Chelatococcus sp. YT9: one gene and its partner. The protein of the gene in region 1 binds, or shares a complex with, the protein of each later gene. Links are inferred from orthologs where the notes say so. Each region holds a gene or a part of one and is shown in the gene's direction. Other genes may lie near its edges. The genes, in order: ccmB and ccmE.

Evidence for each region.
Region 2: the proteins of ccmB (region 1) and ccmE are in contact, whole or in part, in a solved structure (PDB 8CE8), measured with the Escherichia coli proteins. The link is inferred for Chelatococcus sp. YT9 from one-to-one orthologs.

What each region holds. Positions count from the first base shown.
Region 1 is NZ_JAHBRW010000001.1:1,378,146-1,386,559, reverse strand. Bases 3,202-6,148 are described here. They hold ccmB (heme exporter protein CcmB), read left to right. Parts: upstream 3,202-4,314; coding sequence 4,315-4,983; downstream 4,984-6,148. Other genes in these bases: KIO76_RS06235 (heme exporter protein CcmD), read left to right, coding at 5,843-6,148; KIO76_RS06240 (heme ABC transporter permease), read left to right, coding at 5,044-5,832; ccmA (heme ABC exporter ATP-binding protein CcmA), read left to right, coding at 3,623-4,318; acnA (aconitate hydratase AcnA), read right to left, coding at 3,202-3,378. In the rest of the region: KIO76_RS06265 (3-hydroxyacyl-ACP dehydratase FabZ family protein), read right to left, coding at 1-29; KIO76_RS06260 (acyl carrier protein), read right to left, coding at 127-408; more of acnA, read right to left, coding at 691-3,201; more of KIO76_RS06235, read left to right, coding at 6,149-6,175; KIO76_RS06230 (DsbE family thiol:disulfide interchange protein), read left to right, coding at 6,213-6,758; KIO76_RS06225 (adenylate/guanylate cyclase domain-containing protein), read left to right, coding at 6,840-8,192; KIO76_RS06220 (septation protein A), read right to left, coding at 8,228-8,414. UniProt on the Escherichia coli protein: Required for the export of heme to the periplasm for the biogenesis of c-type cytochromes.
Region 2 is NZ_JAHBRW010000001.1:3,179,078-3,187,243, forward strand. Bases 2,566-5,264 are described here. They hold ccmE (cytochrome c maturation protein CcmE), read left to right. Parts: upstream 2,566-3,532; coding sequence 3,533-3,997; downstream 3,998-5,264. Other genes in these bases: ccmI (c-type cytochrome biogenesis protein CcmI), read left to right, coding at 2,566-3,440; KIO76_RS14580 (heme lyase CcmF/NrfE family subunit), read left to right, coding at 3,994-5,264. Outside these bases: KIO76_RS14560 (sensor histidine kinase), read left to right, coding at 12-1,322; KIO76_RS14565 (FkbM family methyltransferase), read left to right, coding at 1,414-2,196; more of ccmI, read left to right, coding at 2,334-2,565; more of KIO76_RS14580, read left to right, coding at 5,265-5,970; KIO76_RS14585 (cytochrome c-type biogenesis protein), read left to right, coding at 5,974-6,504; KIO76_RS14590 (Do family serine endopeptidase), read left to right, coding at 6,709-8,166. UniProt on the Escherichia coli protein: Heme chaperone required for the biogenesis of c-type cytochromes. Transiently binds heme delivered by CcmC and transfers the heme to apo-cytochromes in a process facilitated by CcmF and CcmH.

The sequences.
Region 1 (8,414 bases):
TCGATCATCTGAAAGTATTCAAGGCGCATACGGTGAGCTACCGGAGCCGGACAGCTACGCCGGGAAGGCCGGCGCCTGTCGTTTCGTCAAGCCCGGACGGGTTCGAAGGCCCGTTGTCGGGACGCATCACGCGGTTTTCGCCGCCACGAGATCGTCGATGCGGGCGCAAAGGTTCTTCAGAACGAAATACTGATCGGCCGGGACCTTCCCGTCATTGACCTCCTGCGTCCAGGTCTCAAGAGGCAACTTGATGCCGAAAGCCTTGTCGATCGCGAAAGCGATATCGAGGAAGGCCAGCGAATCAATTCCGAGGTCGTCGATGGCGTGGCTTTCCGGCGTGATCTGGTCACGCGGAATATCAGCGGTTTCGGCGATGATATCGGCGACGGTCTCGAAGGTAGATGCCATCGCTTGGCTCTCCTGTCCGTGAAGTGTGCAACCCTTGCAAGGCGCAACAGAAAAAATGCCCAGGCACGCGGTGCGTGCGCGGGGCCTTGATGCGTTTCCCTATACATGAGCGCCGGCTCTTGTCCAAGCGCGGGTGACGGTTCGGTGACCGATCTTCGTCGCATATTCGCAGATTGTGCGACATCGCACGCCATCGACGCTGCCGCCGTTTTCGCCAAGCGGACCTTCGATAGCATGCTGCGGGTGGAAGGTGAGGCGGCCTTGCGGCCGCCTCATTCATCATCAGGCTGCGAGATTTCGCAGGACATACTGCAGGATGCCGCCGTTGCGGAAATAATCCAGCTCGTCGAGCGTATCGATGCGGCAGGTCAACGGCACATTCTTCACCGAGCCATCGCTCATTGTGATCTCGGCAACCAGAGTCTGACGTGGCTTGAGATCACCCTCGATGCCGCGAATCGTGACGACCTCGTCCCCCTGCAGGCCGAGTGTCTGCCAGGAATCCTCACCCTGGAACACCAGCGGGACGATGCCCATGCCAACGAGGTTTGAGCGGTGGATGCGCTCGAAGCTCTGGGCAATGACGGCGCGAATGCCGAGCAGTTTGGTTCCCTTGGCCGCCCAGTCGCGGGAGGAGCCGGTGCCGTATTCCTTGCCGGCGAACACCACCAGCGGAACACCCTCCGCCTTGTACTTCATGGCCGCGTCGTAGATGGGCATCTCGGCACCGTCGGGCCAGTGCTTCGTGAAGCCGCCCTCCTTGCCCCCGAGCATCTGATTCTTGATGCGGATATTGGCGAAGGTGCCGCGCATCATGACTTCATGGTTGCCGCGGCGGGTGCCGTATTGGTTGAAGTCCTGCGGGCGCACCTGGTGATCGCGGAGATAGTGGCCGGCAGGGCTCGCTTCCTTGATCGAGCCGGCCGGGGAGATGTGGTCCGTCGTGATCGAATCGAGGAACAGACCCATCACCCGTGCCTTCACGATGTCCGTGACCGGCTCGGGTTTCATCTCCATGCCTTCGAAGTAAGGCGGATTCTGCACGTAGGTAGACCCCGAATCCCAGGCATAGGTCTCGCCGGTTGGTACAGCGATCTTCTGCCAATTCTCGTCGCCCTTGAAGACGTCCGCGTATTTCTCCTGGAACATCGTCTTGGTGACGTTCTCACGGATGAACTTGGCGATCTCCTGGTTGGAGGGCCAGATGTCCTTGAGATAGACGGGTTTCCCGTCTGATCCTGTGCCGAGCGGCTCGGTCGTCAGGTCGATCTGCAGCGAGCCGGCGATGGCATAGGCGACGACCAGCGGCGGCGAAGCGAGGTAGTTCGCCTTCACGTCCGGGTTCACGCGGCCCTCGAAGTTGCGGTTGCCGGAGATGACGGCGCCCGCGACGAGGTCGTTCTTGTTGATCGCCTCGGAGATGTTTTCAGGCAGCGGACCGGAGTTGCCGATGCAGGTGGTGCAGCCGAAGCCGACGAGATTGAACCCGAGCGCGTCGAGATCGGTTTGCAGGCCCGAAGCGTTGAGATAGCCCTCGACGACCTGCGATCCTGGCGCGAGCGAGGTCTTCACCCATGGCTTCGACGTGAGGCCGCGCGCCACGGCGTTGCGCGCAAGGAGCCCGGCCGCGATCAGTACGCTGGGGTTGGATGTATTTGTGCAGGACGTAATGGCCGCGATGGTGACGTCGCCATGGCCCAGCGTGAAGTCGGCGTCGGCGACGGCGACGCGCTTGGTCGCCTCGCCCGGCTTCTTGAACTCGCCCTCAAGGGCGGTGAGGAAGCCTTCCTTGGTGCCGGAGAGCAGCACACGGTCCTGCGGGCGCTTGGGGCCGGCGAGCGAGGGCAGCACGGAGCCGATATCAAGCTCGAGGATATCGGAAAAAACAGGATCCGGCGTCCCTGCCTCGCGCCACATCCCCTGCGCCTTGGAATAGGCCTCGACCAGCGCGATGCGGTCGTCGGTGCGTCCGGTTTCGTCGAGATAGGCGATGGTTTCGCTGTCCACGGGGAAGAAGCCGCAGGTCGCACCATATTCCGGCGCCATGTTGCCAATTGTGGCGCGATCGGCGAGCGAGAGATGGTCGAGACCTTCCCCGAAGAATTCGACGAACTTGCCTACCACACCCTTCTTGCGCAACATCTGGGTGACGGTCAGCACGAGGTCGGTCGCCGTGATGCCCTCGTTGAGCTTGCCGGTGAGCTTGAAGCCTATGACCTCGGGTATGAGCATGGAAACGGGCTGGCCGAGCATGGCCGCCTCGGCCTCGATGCCACCCACGCCCCAGCCGAGCACGCCGAGGCCGTTCACCATGGTGGTGTGGCTGTCGGTGCCAACGCAGGTGTCGGGATAGGCGACCGTCTCGCCGTCCTCGGTCTTGGTCCAAACGGTCTGCGCGAGGTACTCGAGGTTGACCTGGTGGCAGATGCCGGTGCCGGGGGGCACGACGCGGAAGTTATCGAAGGCCGACTGGCCCCATTTCAGGAAGCGGTAGCGCTCCTGGTTCTGCTTGTACTCTTCCTCGACGTTCTTGCCGAAGGCGGCATTGTTGCCGAAGAAGTTGACGATCACGGAGTGGTCGATCACGAGGTCGACCGGCACCAGCGGGTTGATGCGCTTGGGATCCCCACCGAGATTGACCATGGCGTCACGCATGGCGGCGAGGTCCACGACCGCTGGAACGCCAGTGAAGTCCTGCATCAGCACGCGCGACGGGCGATAGGCGATCTCCCGCTCGGCCGTGCCGCGGTTCACCAGCCAGTCCTTGATGGCGATGATGTCCTTCTTCGTGACGGAGCGGCCGTCCTCGAAGCGCAAGAGGTTCTCCAGGAGGACCTTCATCGAGAAGGGCAGGCGGGAAATCCCCTCCAGGCCGTTCTTTTCGGCTTCCGGCAGGGAGTAGTAGGTGTAAGTCTTGCCAGCCGCGACAATGGTGCGGCGAGAGGAGAAGCTGTCGACGGATTTGGTCATCGCGTGATCCTTCGGGGACGGACGGCACAGATGTCCTGGTGAGACAGAAATGCCGGCCTGTTGCGCAACAGCGCGCGCCGCCCCGGGGGTGCCCAGGTCCCCGCGCGTCACGCGCGCGGCGCAGCCTGCGCTCTATATAGAGAGTTTCGTGTCGGACTGCTAGACGAATCATAGTCGTTCTAAACTGTCCGTGAAGTCTTTCTTGTCATTCCGCCCTCGCTCTCCGCCACAGAGGTTTGCCATCTTGCGCCTTGAGATCGATCGTCTTTCCTGCCGCCGTTCCGGACGGCTGCTGGTCGAGGACCTGACGCTCACGATCCCCGGTGGCGAGGTGCTTGTGGTCAAGGGGCCTAACGGCGCGGGGAAGTCGACGCTGCTCGCGACGCTTGCCGGGCGGCTCAGGCCGGCCGCCGGCACGATCCGCCTGGCCGGGAATCGCAACTTCGCGGAGCAGCGCGCCGAGGAGGATGCGCCGCTCGCTGAACAGGCGGTCATGGTCGGTCATCGCGACGGCCTGAAAACGGCACTGACCGCGACTGAGAACCTGGTCTTCGCCGCAGCCATGCTGGGGACGCCGGCGACGCCGCAGCAGGCAGCTGCGGCCCTTGATGATCTCGGCCTTGTCCATGTCTCCGATATTCCCGTCGGATATCTCTCGGCGGGCCAGCGGCGGCGAGTGGCATTGGCGCGACTTATTCTGGTCGATCGGCCCGTATGGCTGCTCGACGAGCCCACCGCTGCGCTGGATCTCGCGGCACAGAACGATCTTGCCCATCTCATGCAGCGGCATCTGGCGCGCGGCGGTCTCATCGTTGCAGCTACACATCTTCCGCTTGGGCTCGACGGCGGGAGGGAGCTCACACTTGGGATGAGGGAAGATGGCGGAGATGGCCCCGGCGCGTATCCTGACGTCAGGGATGCTTGGGAGCTCGGCGCATGATGGCCGCTCTCGGTGCTCTTCTCATCCGGGATTTGAAGCTTGCGGCGCGAGTCGGCGGCTCCGGGCTACTCGGGGTGGTGTTCTTCCTGATGCTCGTCACGCTCATTCCCTTCGCGCTTGGGCCGGATCTCAATCTTCTGCGTCGCATCGGCCCGGCCATTCTGTGGATCGCGGCGGTGCTCGCCACCCTCATCGGCCTCGACAGGCTATTTCAGGGCGATGAGGAGGATGGCTCCCTCGATCTCATGCGCATGTCGCGGGTGCCGCTTGAGCTCACCGTTGTCGTCAAGGGTCTCGCACACTGGCTAACGACGGGCTTTCCGCTGGCGCTGCTCTCGCCGTTATTCGGGCTGCTGCTTGCCCAGGAGCCAGATGCGATGCTGGCCGTGATGGCGACACTGATGGTCGGTACGCCGGCTCTCACGTTCATAGGCGGTATCGGGGCGGCGCTGACAGCGAGCCTGCCGCGCGGCGGCCTCATCCTGGCCGTGCTCGTCCTCCCCCTGATGATCCCTACATTGATCTTTGGCGTCTCTGCAGCGCAGGCGGCTCTTGGAGGGACCGTGCCGTTCCTCACACCCTTCCTGGTGCTCGCGGCGCTGAGCCTTGTCGCGATCGTGACCGGTGCCGTCGCGTCCGCGGCAGCGTTACGCGGCGGCGGATAGCAGGAGACCGTTGCGGGCGGCACCGTCGGCCGCTACATCACGATGATGCGGAGGAGCACCATGCCGACCAGCCTTCTATGGGGGCTCGCCAATCCCACGCGCTTCATGGCCTTGTCGGCCCGCATCCTGCCTTGGATGGCGGGTTTGAGCGCGCTTGTAACCGTCGCTGGGCTCTATCTCGCGCTGTTTTCATCGCCGGCCGACTATCAGCAGGGCGAGACGGTCCGCATCATGTATATCCACGTACCAGCTGCCTGGCTTGCGCTTGCGCTCTACACGATCATGAGCGCATCGGCGCTCGGAACGCTGGTGTGGCGCCATCCGCTGGCGGATGTCTCGCAGAAGGCGGCGGCGCCTATCGGGGCCGCCTTCACGTTGCTGTGCCTCATCACAGGCTCTCTCTGGGGCAAGCCCATGTGGGGTACCTGGTGGGTATGGGATGCGCGCCTCACCTCAGTGCTCGTCCTTTTCCTCATCTATCTCGGCATTCTCGCGCTCTGGCGTGCCATCGAAGATCCCGGACAGGCGGCGCGTGCCGTTGCCATTCTCACCTTGGTTGGCTTCGTCAATATTCCCATCGTCAAGTTCTCGGTGGATTGGTGGAACACCCTGCACCAGCCGGCTTCCGTCATCCGCATGGATGGCGCCACGATCGATGCCAGCATGCTGTGGCCGTTGTTCGTGATGGCGATCGGGCTCACGCTGCTGGCCCTGACGCTGCACATGTCCGGCATGCGCAGCGAGATTCTGGCGCGGCGGGTTCGCAGCCTGACCTTGAAGGCCGCTGATCCCTCGGCCGAGCGCCGCCTTCCGCTGGGCGCCGGGTCCGCCGGTGCCGGACCGGCGTGAGGCTCGGGTAATGATTGCGCTCGGTGCACCACATATCGGCTTCGTGCTGGCTGCCTATGGGGCGGCTGCACTGATCGTGTTGGGCCTCGTGGCGCGTGCCGTCCTGGACAGCCGGATGCGGAACAGGGCACTCGGCGCCTTGGCTGCGCGCGGGGTGGCTCGTAACAGAATGCCATCGTCCGGCCACGCTCCGGGTGCAAGTGCCATGCGACATGCCGGCGATAATGGTGGCGCCGCCGGGACCATATCATCGGCACGGGGTGCCGCGGACCAGGATACAGGCGAGGACAAAGAGGGTGGTGCTGCGCGATCCCACAACAACGGACGGAGCGATCGCTCCTGAAGACGGGTCCCTGCGGCGGCGTCGGATCCTGCTTGCGGTGCCACTTGTCATTTTCCTGGCGCTGGCTGTGCTGTTCATGGTGCGATTGTTTGCCGGCGATCCGGCGCGCATCCCGTCAGCGCTCATAGGCCGTCCGGTTCCGGCGTTTTCCTTGCCGCCGCTCGAGGGGCTCGTGCGTGATGGCCAGCCTGTCCCGGGGCTGACCAATGAGAGCTTGTTGGCGGCGGGCCCGAATCAGGTGACGGTGGTGAATATCTGGGCTTCCTGGTGCGCACCATGTCGCGAGGAACATCCGCTCCTGATGAGCCTGGCGCAGGATCCGCGCGTCAAAGTCGTCGGCATCAACTACAAGGACAATTCTGAGAATGCCCGGCGTTTTCTCGGCGCGCTTGGCAATCCGTTCACGGCAGTCGGCGTGGATGCAGCTGGCCGCGCCTCCATCGACTGGGGCGTGTATGGCGTGCCTGAAACCTTTATCGTTAGCCGCGACGGCCGGATTCAACATAAACATATCGGGCCGTTAACCCCCGAGGCGCTGCAAACAAGTATCAAGGCAGCGATCGACAAGGCCGCTTCGCCCTGACGATTCGTTCCCATCCGTCTGACCGGTCCTCACGAGCGGTCATCAGCACCAGCAGGTTCCCTCCCCGGACCACAGCCATCCATGATCGCGCGTTCCCCCAAGCTTCCCAAGGAAAGTGACGTCCTGCTGCTCAGCGCGGAACTCAGCGCAGAGCGGACGGCCAGCCTTGTGCGTATGATCACGGGAATTGTCCTTCTCGCCGCGATCGCGTTTGTCGACCGCAAGAGCGATTTCTCGCCAATCGGCGAGCGCCAGGTTTTCTATGCCCAGCTCACTGTGCTGACGTTGTTCCTGTCGGGCCTTTTGAGCTACGTGCTGGTGCGCATCCGTCTCTGGCGCTGGTGGATGAGCTTTGTCACGGCAACGATCGACATGTTCATCGTTGCCTTCAACATCTGGCTCAACGTCTGGGTCACCGGGCTGACTGGCCAATATATCCTGTCGTTTCCGATCATTGCGGCCCTACCGCTGGTGTTCGCGAGCAATGCATTGCGCCTGCGGCCGAGCGTCCAGATCTACACGACGGTCCTGCTCGTCCTATCGCTGATCGCTGTGGGAATTTTCGCCGCGCCTGCGCAAGTAACGTTCCCGCGCCCCCCTGAGCTCATGGTCCAGGACCAATTCGGCTGGCAGCCAAATTTCGCGCGCGTTGTCATTCTGCTTCTCACTGGCGGCATTCTCATCCTTGCGTCCGCGCGCGGCCGCAAGCTTCTGGTGCGCGCGGTGGAAGAAACAACGATCCGCCTCAATCTCGGCCGCTATTTGCCGGCGGAGCTCGCGCCGGTGCTCGCCGAAGGGCGCATCAGCGAACTTAAGGCCGGCCGCCGAAGCGTTGTGACGTTGATGTTTGTCGACATCCGCGGCTCGACCGCCATGGAGGAAAGCCTGTCACCCTCAGCGGTGGTGGAGCTGATCGGCACGTTTCGTGAGCATGTCATGGCTGCGGCGGCCGCGCATGGCGGCGTCATCGACAAGTTCATCGGCGATGGCGCCTTCCTTGTCTTCGGCATGCCGGAACCCGGCGAGGACGACGCGGCGCGGGCGCTCGCCTGCGGGCGGGCCATTCTGGACCGCATGGACAAATGGAACCTGGAACGCGGCCGGAATGGGTTCGATCCCATCCGCATCGGCATCGGCGTGCATAGCGGAGAGGCGTTCATCGGCGCCATCGGCAACGACATGCGCCTGGACTTCACGGTGCTGGGCGATGCGGTGAACGTTGCCTGCCGCCTCGAGCAGGCGACGAAGCTCCACCAGGTCGCATTCCTCGTGTCAGAGGAAGCGCTCGCCGCTGCCCGTGCCGACCGATCCGGATGGCGCCATATCGGCGAGCAATCCCTGCGCGGCCGGGCCGAACCCATCGAGCTGTTCACGCCCGCCGATCTGAGGGGCTGGGAGACAGCCAGAGCCGAGCCCGCCAGCCAAGCCTCCTGACCCGAACCCGGGTGCTCTGCGGCTGCCGAGCTCTCCTATGCCTCGGGCTGGTCCTTCTCGGGCAGAGAATGGCGCATGATGAGTGGAGTCTGCGCCAGCGCGAAGACGATGGTGATCGGCATCGTCGCGAAAACCTTGAAGTTCACCCAGAAGTCGGTGGACTGGGTTCGCCAGACCACCTCGTTCAAAACCGCAAGGAAGAAGAAGAACAGCCCCCAGCGC
Region 2 (8,166 bases), 1.8 Mb from region 1 along the record:
CCGGTGGCTTGTTGAGCATCATCATTCTTGCAATCGCAGGATCGGTGCTGTCGACGCTGTATCGACAGACGACGGAAGGTGGTTTCGACGAGCGGCTTAACGTCTACCTCACCGATCTCGTTTCAGATCTCGCCATTGCGGGGCCGTTTGATCGCAAGGAGATCGCCGTTACCGCCGAGCCGCGCTTCGATTTGCCACTGTCGGGCTGGTATTGGCAGGTTGCGCGCGCGGCAGGCGACGCGGAAATCCGTACGTCCCGCTCTCTGTTTGGTGGGCAGCTCGCAGAATTGCCAGCAGCACCGGGTGAAACTCCTGGTGCTATCCGCAAGGCTTATATCGCCGGTCCGGACGAACGGCAGCTGCGCACCATCGAACGGGTCATCGATCTCGGTGAGGAAGGCAGTTATCGCGTGACGGTTGCCGCACCCGCAGATGAAATCGACGCCGAGACGCGGCGTTTCGGCATCACCTTGGCGGTCACTTTCGTTTCGCTTGGTTTGGCTCTCGCGATCATCACATTACTTCAGGTACGCTTCGGCCTGCGGCCGTTGGTGCGTTTGCGCAGCGCGGTCGGGGATGTGTGGCGTGGTGACGCTGCCCGCATAGAAGGAAGCTTTCCGAAGGACATTGCTCCTCTCGCCGATGAGCTGAATGTGCTGATTGAAGCCAATCGCGAGATCCTGGAACGGGCTCGCACCCACGTTGGCAATCTGGCGCATGCACTGAAAACGCCACTCAGCGTCATCTTGAACGAGGCCGATGCCAATGGCGGTCCCCTCGCAGATACGGTGCGCGTGCAGGCCGCCATCATGCGCGATCAGGTAAATTATTATCTCGATCGCGCCCGTGCTGCGGCACTCGCCGGCGCTCTTGGATCCATCACCGAAGTCGTACCCGTCATCGAGGGTCTGCAACGTGCGTTGGAGCGCATCTACCGGCAGCGCGACATTGCCGTCGCAGTCAGCGTTCCCGCCAGCATTCGCTTCCGCGGCGAGAGGCAGGACTTCGAGGCGATGGTCGGCAATCTCATGGACAACGCCTGCAAATGGGCAGAGGCGCGCGTCGAGGTCCGTGCCGAGTTGGAGACCAGCGGCGAGCGCTCGATGCTCGTCGTGACGATCGATGATGATGGCCCCGGACTGATGCCTGAGGTGAGATCGGAGGTGCTGCGACGCGGCCGCCGGTTGGACGAGTCAAAGCCGGGATCGGGCCTTGGCCTTGCGATCGTCGCGGAACTCGCCGGCCTCTATGATGGCTCTCTTAAATTGGACGATGCTCCACTCGGCGGATTGCGTGCAGTATTGGTCCTTCCTGCCCCATGACCGAGTCGTGCAGAGAATGCTATAGTAATTGAGCTAAGTACGACGCTGCAGCCTCCCTGGCCTCCTAATCTAAAAAAAATGGGGGCTTTTCATGAATAGTTTCATGCTAAAAAAGTATATCAAAGTGGCCGCCTTGCAGGTGCCACCTGTCCGGAGACTTTTTCAGCAGCGCGACGAAGCGCGGCAGCGCGTTGGAGACATGCAGACCCAAGCCGCGCGTATGATACCGGATTGCGGGAAAGTGGCTTTCGCCCACTGGGGCGAAGATGCTGTCATCGACTATTTGTTCCGAGACAAGCCCTCGGGCCGCTATCTCGATATAGGCTGCTTCCACCCAGATCTATACTCAAATACCCGTCTGCTCCATGCCAGGGGCTGGAATGGCGTGAATATCGATCCTAATCCCTTCATGATTGAGCAATTCCGTCAACGGCGACCGAACGACGTTAACTTGAACGTGGCCGTTGGGAAGGAGCGCGGTTGTCTTGACTTCTTTGTGTTCCATGAATGGGGATCCAGCAATACCCTTTCGCCGGAGTTCTCCGACAAGATCGCCGAGAGCCAGAACATTCAAGTGCAACGTCGCATTCCCACACAAGTTGTTACGCTTGCTGATGTGATGGAAGAGAACTTCTCCCAAAAAGCTCCCGATTTCATGAATGTCGATGTCGAAAGTCTCGACCTGGAAGTTATTCAGTCTAATGAATGGGAAAAATTCCGGCCTACAATTATTGCTGTTGAGGATTTTGATTTTGACTTCGCCGCCCCGGATGCATCACCAATTTTCAGATTTATGAGATCCGTCGAATATAAGATGATCTCGCGAACGATCTTTACGAGCTTCTTTAGCGAGCAAGGCTTCCGTTTCAGCTGAGGTCCCGTCGCAAGATCGCAGCGAAGGCATCTCTGCAATCTATTAACTGGCTGATTTCGCAATTAAAAAATCCCGCGACAGAATGTCGCCCGATCATGCCCTGAAGTCGGCCGGCGTCCTGCTGTACAGAAGAGGGCATGGTGCTTTGGCTCGTCTTCGCCTTGATGATGGGTGCGGCTATTCTCGCTGTGCTCTGGCCGCTGTCGCGGCCGCTTTCCGTCGATGGTCCGTCGACGGGAGAGAAATCGTTCGTCAAGGATCAGATCCGCGAAATCGAACGCGATGTAGCGCGGGGCTTTCTGTCCCCGGCGGAGAGGGATGTGGCGATTGCCGAAGTCGGGCGCCGTTTTCTGAGAACGGTCTCTGACGAACCGGCCAAATCGCCGGCTCAAGGTGAACCCGCCCTGCGTCGCCGTCGCGCGGCATCGGCTGTCGCCCTGTCGATGATTCCTCTCGTCTCGCTTGCCTTCTACGGCTTGCGAGGCTCCCCGCATTTGCCTGCTGCGCCGTTTTCCGAGCGGTTCCTCGATACGGCGGAGATCGACCTCCAGCAGGCGGTCCGACGGGTAGAGGCGCATCTGGCCAACGCTCCGGAGGACGGGCGGGGCTGGACAATCCTCGCCCCGATTTACATGCGTATGGGCCGTCCGGACGATGCGGTGCGCGCCTATACGGCCTCGCTTCGTCTGGAAGGAGACAATGCCGCCCGTCGCGCAGACTTGGCAGAGGCACAAGTGTTGAGCAGCGGCGGGCTCGTCACCGCGGAAGCCCTGGAGAATTTCAGGGCCGCGCTGAAGCTGGATGCCAAGCTCCCCAAAGCGCGTTACTACATCGCGCTGGCGGCTGAGCAGGACGGGCGTGTGGAGGAGGCTCTAAGCCTTTTCAAGGGCTTGCGTGGCGACGCCGGTCCTGACGCCCCATGGGTGCCGACTGTCGAGACACATATAGCGAAGTTGGAACGCAACGCGCCCGCGGAGGCAATCGCGCGCTTACCGGACGCCGAGCGCGATGAAGCGATCAAAGGGATGGTTGCTGGCCTTGCGGCGCGGCTTGAGGCCGACGGCGGCAATATCGAGGACTGGGTCAGGCTTGTCCGGTCTCATATCGTGCTTGGCGCAAGGGCTGAAGCGCTCGCCGCGCTCTTGAAGGCCCGCGAGCGGTTCAAGTCGGATGAGGCCGCTCTCGCCAAACTCGCTCCGCTAGGGGATGTTCTGCAATCGCCCGCAGCGGATCAATCGCCATGACGCCAAGCGTGGATCCCGGAAGTGTGTATTGGCACAGGTTGCATGGTCGCTCTCCGCGCCTCAAGATCACAGCGTTATTTCCGTGAGCGCCAATGACCCGTAAGCAACGTCGCCTTACCTTGATTGCTGCAGGCGGTGCGGTCGTCGCCATCGCGCTGGCGCTCGTGCTGGTCGCGATGCGGGATACGATCGTATTCTTTCGGGCACCGAGCGACATCGTGAGCATGAATATCCAGCCCGGTACGCGGCTGCGGCTCGGCGGGCTCGTGGCTGAGGGCTCGATTGTCCGAGAGCCCGGTCAGCGGGTCGTTTTCGTTGTGAAGGACGCCAACCATGGCATCACCGTCAACTACACAGGCTTGCTGCCGGATCTCTTCCGTGAGGGGCAGGGCGTGGTGGCGGAGGGTGTCCTGGGAGCGGACAGGCGGTTCACGGCCGACAGTGTCCTCGCCAAGCATGACGAGCGCTATATGCCCCGTGAGGTTGCTGATGCCCTTAAGCAGCAGGGGCTCTGGCAGCATACGGGCGAGGCAGGCCAGGCCGGGGCAACTCAATGATAGTGGAACTCGGCCATTTCGCGCTGACCCTCGCGCTCGCGTTGTCCCTGGTGCAATTTGTTCTGCCGCTGTGGGGGGCGCTTGCCAATGATGAGCCCCTGATGAACGTTGCCGCTCCGGCGGCCCTTGGTACGTTCGGGGCGGTGGGCTTCGCCTTTCTGGCGCTCGCGCATGCCTACGTGACGTCGGATTTCTCGGTTCTCAACGTGGTCGAGAACTCACACACCTTGAAGCCGACGCTTTACAAGATCACCGGTGTGTGGGGAAACCATGAAGGCTCCATGCTGTTGTGGGTCTTCATCCTCGCGCTCTTCGCCGCGCTTGTCGCCATGGCGCGCCACTCGCTGCCACTGCGTCTCAGGGCACTGACCCTCAGCTTCCAGGCCTTGATCGCCAGCGCATTCCTGCTTTTCCTCCTCGCGTCGTCCAATCCCTTTGCGCGGATCAACCCGGCGCCCTTCGAGGGGCAGGACCTCAACCCCATTCTTCAGGACATCGGTCTCGCCATCCATCCGCCGCTCCTCTACATCGGCTATGTCGGCATCTCGATATCCTTCTCCTTCGCGGCCGCGGCCCTTGTGGAAGGACGTATCGACGCGTTGTGGGCCCGGGCTGTCCGACCTTGGACCCTGACGGCATGGGTCTTCCTCACGCTCGGTATCGCGATGGGCTCTTACTGGGCCTATTACGAGCTCGGCTGGGGGGGCTGGTGGTTTTGGGACCCGGTCGAAAACGCCTCGTTCATGCCTTGGCTCGCAGCAACGGCGTTGTTGCACTCCACCGTGGTCATGGAGAAGCGGGATGCGTTGAAAGTTTGGACGATCCTGCTCGCGATCGTCAGCTTTTCGCTTTCTCTGCTCGGCACCTTCCTCGTCCGCTCCGGCGTGCTGACCTCCGTGCACACCTTCGCGACCGACCCGGCACGCGGCGCCTTCATACTCGGTATCCTCGTCTTTTTCATTGGCGGAGCGTTCGCTCTGTTTGCCTGGCGCGCACCGCTCCTGCGTCAGGGAGGGATCTTCGCGCCCGTATCGCGGGAGGGGGCGCTCGTTCTCAATAACCTCTTCCTGGCGACAGCCTGCGCGACCGTTCTCATCGGCACACTTTATCCACTCGCGCTCGAGTCGCTGACTGGGGAGAAGATCTCTGTCGGTGAGCCCTATTTCGAGGCGACCTTCCTCCCGATCATGCTGCCGCTGCTCTTTCTTATCCCCATCGGCCAGACGCTGGCGTGGAAACGAGGGGACCTGCTCGGCGCAGCCCAACGCCTGATGGGGGCCTTCGCCCTCGCCATTGGCGTCGCTCTGGTGGTGATCGCGATCACCGAGGGTGGACCAGTCCTCGCCATCGTCAGCATCGGGCTGGGTTTTTTCATCATTTTCGGTGCCGTGTCCGATACGATCATGCGGTGTTGGCCAAGGGGCGCGAAGCTCGGCATCGTCTGGCGGCGTGCCATTGGCCTGCCCCGGTCCGCATGGGGCACGACCCTGGCTCATGCGGGCGTCGGCGTCGTGGTAATCGGCATCGCCGCTTCAGCCTGGAGCACCGAGGACATCACGCTCGTCAGGCCGGGCGGGAGCATCCAGACCGGCCCCTATACTCTGCGCCTGGAAGGTGTGTTTCCGCGTGCTGCCAACAACTACCGCGAGGATGTGGCTCGGTTCGCGGTTTCGCGTCATGGCCGGCCCCTCGGCACCATGGAGGCATCCAAGAGGTTGTATACGACGCGTGGCACGCCGACGACCGAAGCGGGGATCATGACGATCGGCTTCGGCCAACTCTATGTCAGTCTTGGCGATAACGAAGCCGAAGGCGCCATCGGCCTGAGGGCCTATTGGAAGCCTTATGTCACCCTGATCTGGCTGGGGTCTATCATCATGGCCGTGGGCGGGGCGTTGTCCCTGACCGATCGGCGCATCCGCGTCGGAATCCCGCGCCGCCGCATGGATGTCTCTGCCGTGCCTGCGGAGTGAGCGATGTCTGGGCTCTCGATAGCAGGTTCTCTCTCCTTTCGCCGCTCGTGTGACCAGTCCCGGGGCAGGGCGGTCGCGGCTGTCCTTTTCATTGCCGTCCTGTTCTTTGCCAGCAGTGTCTCGCCGACGCGAGCCGTGGAGTTCGACGAGATCCTCCCCGACAAGGCGCTGGAGGCTCGGGCTCGCACGATCTCGTCCGGCCTGCGCTGTCTTGTTTGCCAGAATCAATCAATTGACGATTCGAACGCGCCGCTCGCGCGAGATCTGCGTATTCTCGTCCGCGAGCGTTTGAAGGCCGGCGATAGCGACGATCAGGTCCGGGCCTTTTTGGTCGCGCGCTACGGTGAGTTCGTGCTGCTCAAGCCTCCGATGACAATGACGACGGTGCTGCTCTGGGGAGCGCCGTTTCTCATTCTCGGCTGCGGAGCCATTGCCATCGCGCTTGGCGTGAGACGTCGCCGCCGGCAGACCCGTGCTGTTCCTCTCAGTGACGAAGAGAAAGCGCGGCTGGAAGCTGCGCTGGGCGGCGATTGAAGGCCCTTGAGCATCGGCGCGGCCTGCGCTGTTTGCCTGTCTCACGTCCCCTTTGAATCTTACGAAGAATTCATGGTTTTGAGAGGGTGCTGTAAGGGGCGGTTTGTCATTGTCTGTTGCGAAGAGGGGGCGCGATGACCGCGTCCTGCGCACGGGAGCCTTGGGGGATGGGGCTTTTGTGTGAGCGTGACTGGAAAGACGATGATGATGGACAAGAATTTGCAGAGCCCTGCCGCGTCTCGGACGGATCGCCAGGCTGGCGTGTCGGCGCCCCGGTCGAACCGGCGCAAGTCTTTGTTGCTGGGGGCGGTGGCACTGGCGGCCCTGGGCACGGCGGGCGTGCTGCAGGGTCTGGTTGCCCCGCCTTATGGTCCGGCCTATGCGCAGCAGATCGCGCCGGCGCCAGCGGTGACGGTGCCCGGTCAGGCCTCCTTCGCCGATCTCGTCGACCGGGTGAAGCCGGCTGTGGTGTCGGTTCAGGTGAAGGTGGCGATCGACAACGTCCGCGATGAGGGCGGCATGCAGCGCTTCGGCGGCCAGCCGGATGACGGCGAGTTCGGCATGCCCGGCATGGGTCCGGGTGGCCCTGGCAACCCCTTCGAGCAGTTCTTCCGCCGCTTCGGTGGCGAGGGCGGGCCGCGCGGCGGCCAGCGCCAGCAGCCGCGCCGCTTCGGCGAGGCGCAGGGGTCGGGCTTCTTCATCAGCCAGGACGGCTATGTCGTCACCAACAACCATGTGGTCGAGAAGGGCTCGGAGATCCAGGTGAAGATGGATGACGGGCGCAGTCTCACGGCCAAGGTCATCGGCACCGACCCGAAGACGGATCTGGCGCTTCTGAAGGTCGATGAGGCCGGCCCGTTCCCCTATGTGCCGCTGGCGGGCGTGGCCCCGCGGGTCGGCGACTGGGTGGTGGCGGTCGGCAATCCCTTCGGGCTTGGCGGCACGGTGACGGCGGGCATCGTCTCGGCGCGAGGCCGTGACATCGGAGCCGGCCCCTATGACGACTTCATCCAGGTCGATGCGCCGATCAACAAGGGCAATTCCGGCGGCCCGACCTTCAACCTGTCCGGCCAGGTGGTGGGCGTGAACACGGCGATCGCCTCGCCATCGGGTGGCAATGTGGGCATCGCCTTCGCCATTCCGTCGGAGACGGTGCAGTCGGTGGTGCAGCAGCTGAAGGACAAGGGCGCGGTGAGCCGCGGCTATATCGGCGTGCAGATCCAGCCGGTGACGGCGGATATCGCGGCGGGCCTTGGGCTCGACAAGGCGGAAGGGGCGATCGTGGCGCGCGTCGAGGACAATGGTCCGGCGGCCAAGGCCGGCCTGAAGGCGGGCGATGCGATCGTGGCGCTCGATGGCAAGGCGGTCAGCGACGCGCGTGCCCTGTCGCGGGAGATCGCCGGCCATGCGCCGGGCTCCAAGCTCGACCTGACGGTGTGGCGCGACGGCAAGACGCAGAAGATCGCGCTGACGCTGGCGACGATGCCGGGTGAGAAGACGGCGGCGCTGAGCGAGGAGCAGGGCGCCGGCCAGGGCAAGCTCGGGCTGCAGCTGGCACCTGCGGCCAGCGTCGGCGGCGCCGGCCAGGAGGGCGTGGTGGTGATGGGCGTTCAGCCCGGCTCGCCTGCCGAGGAGCGTGGCCTGAAGACCGGCGACGTCATC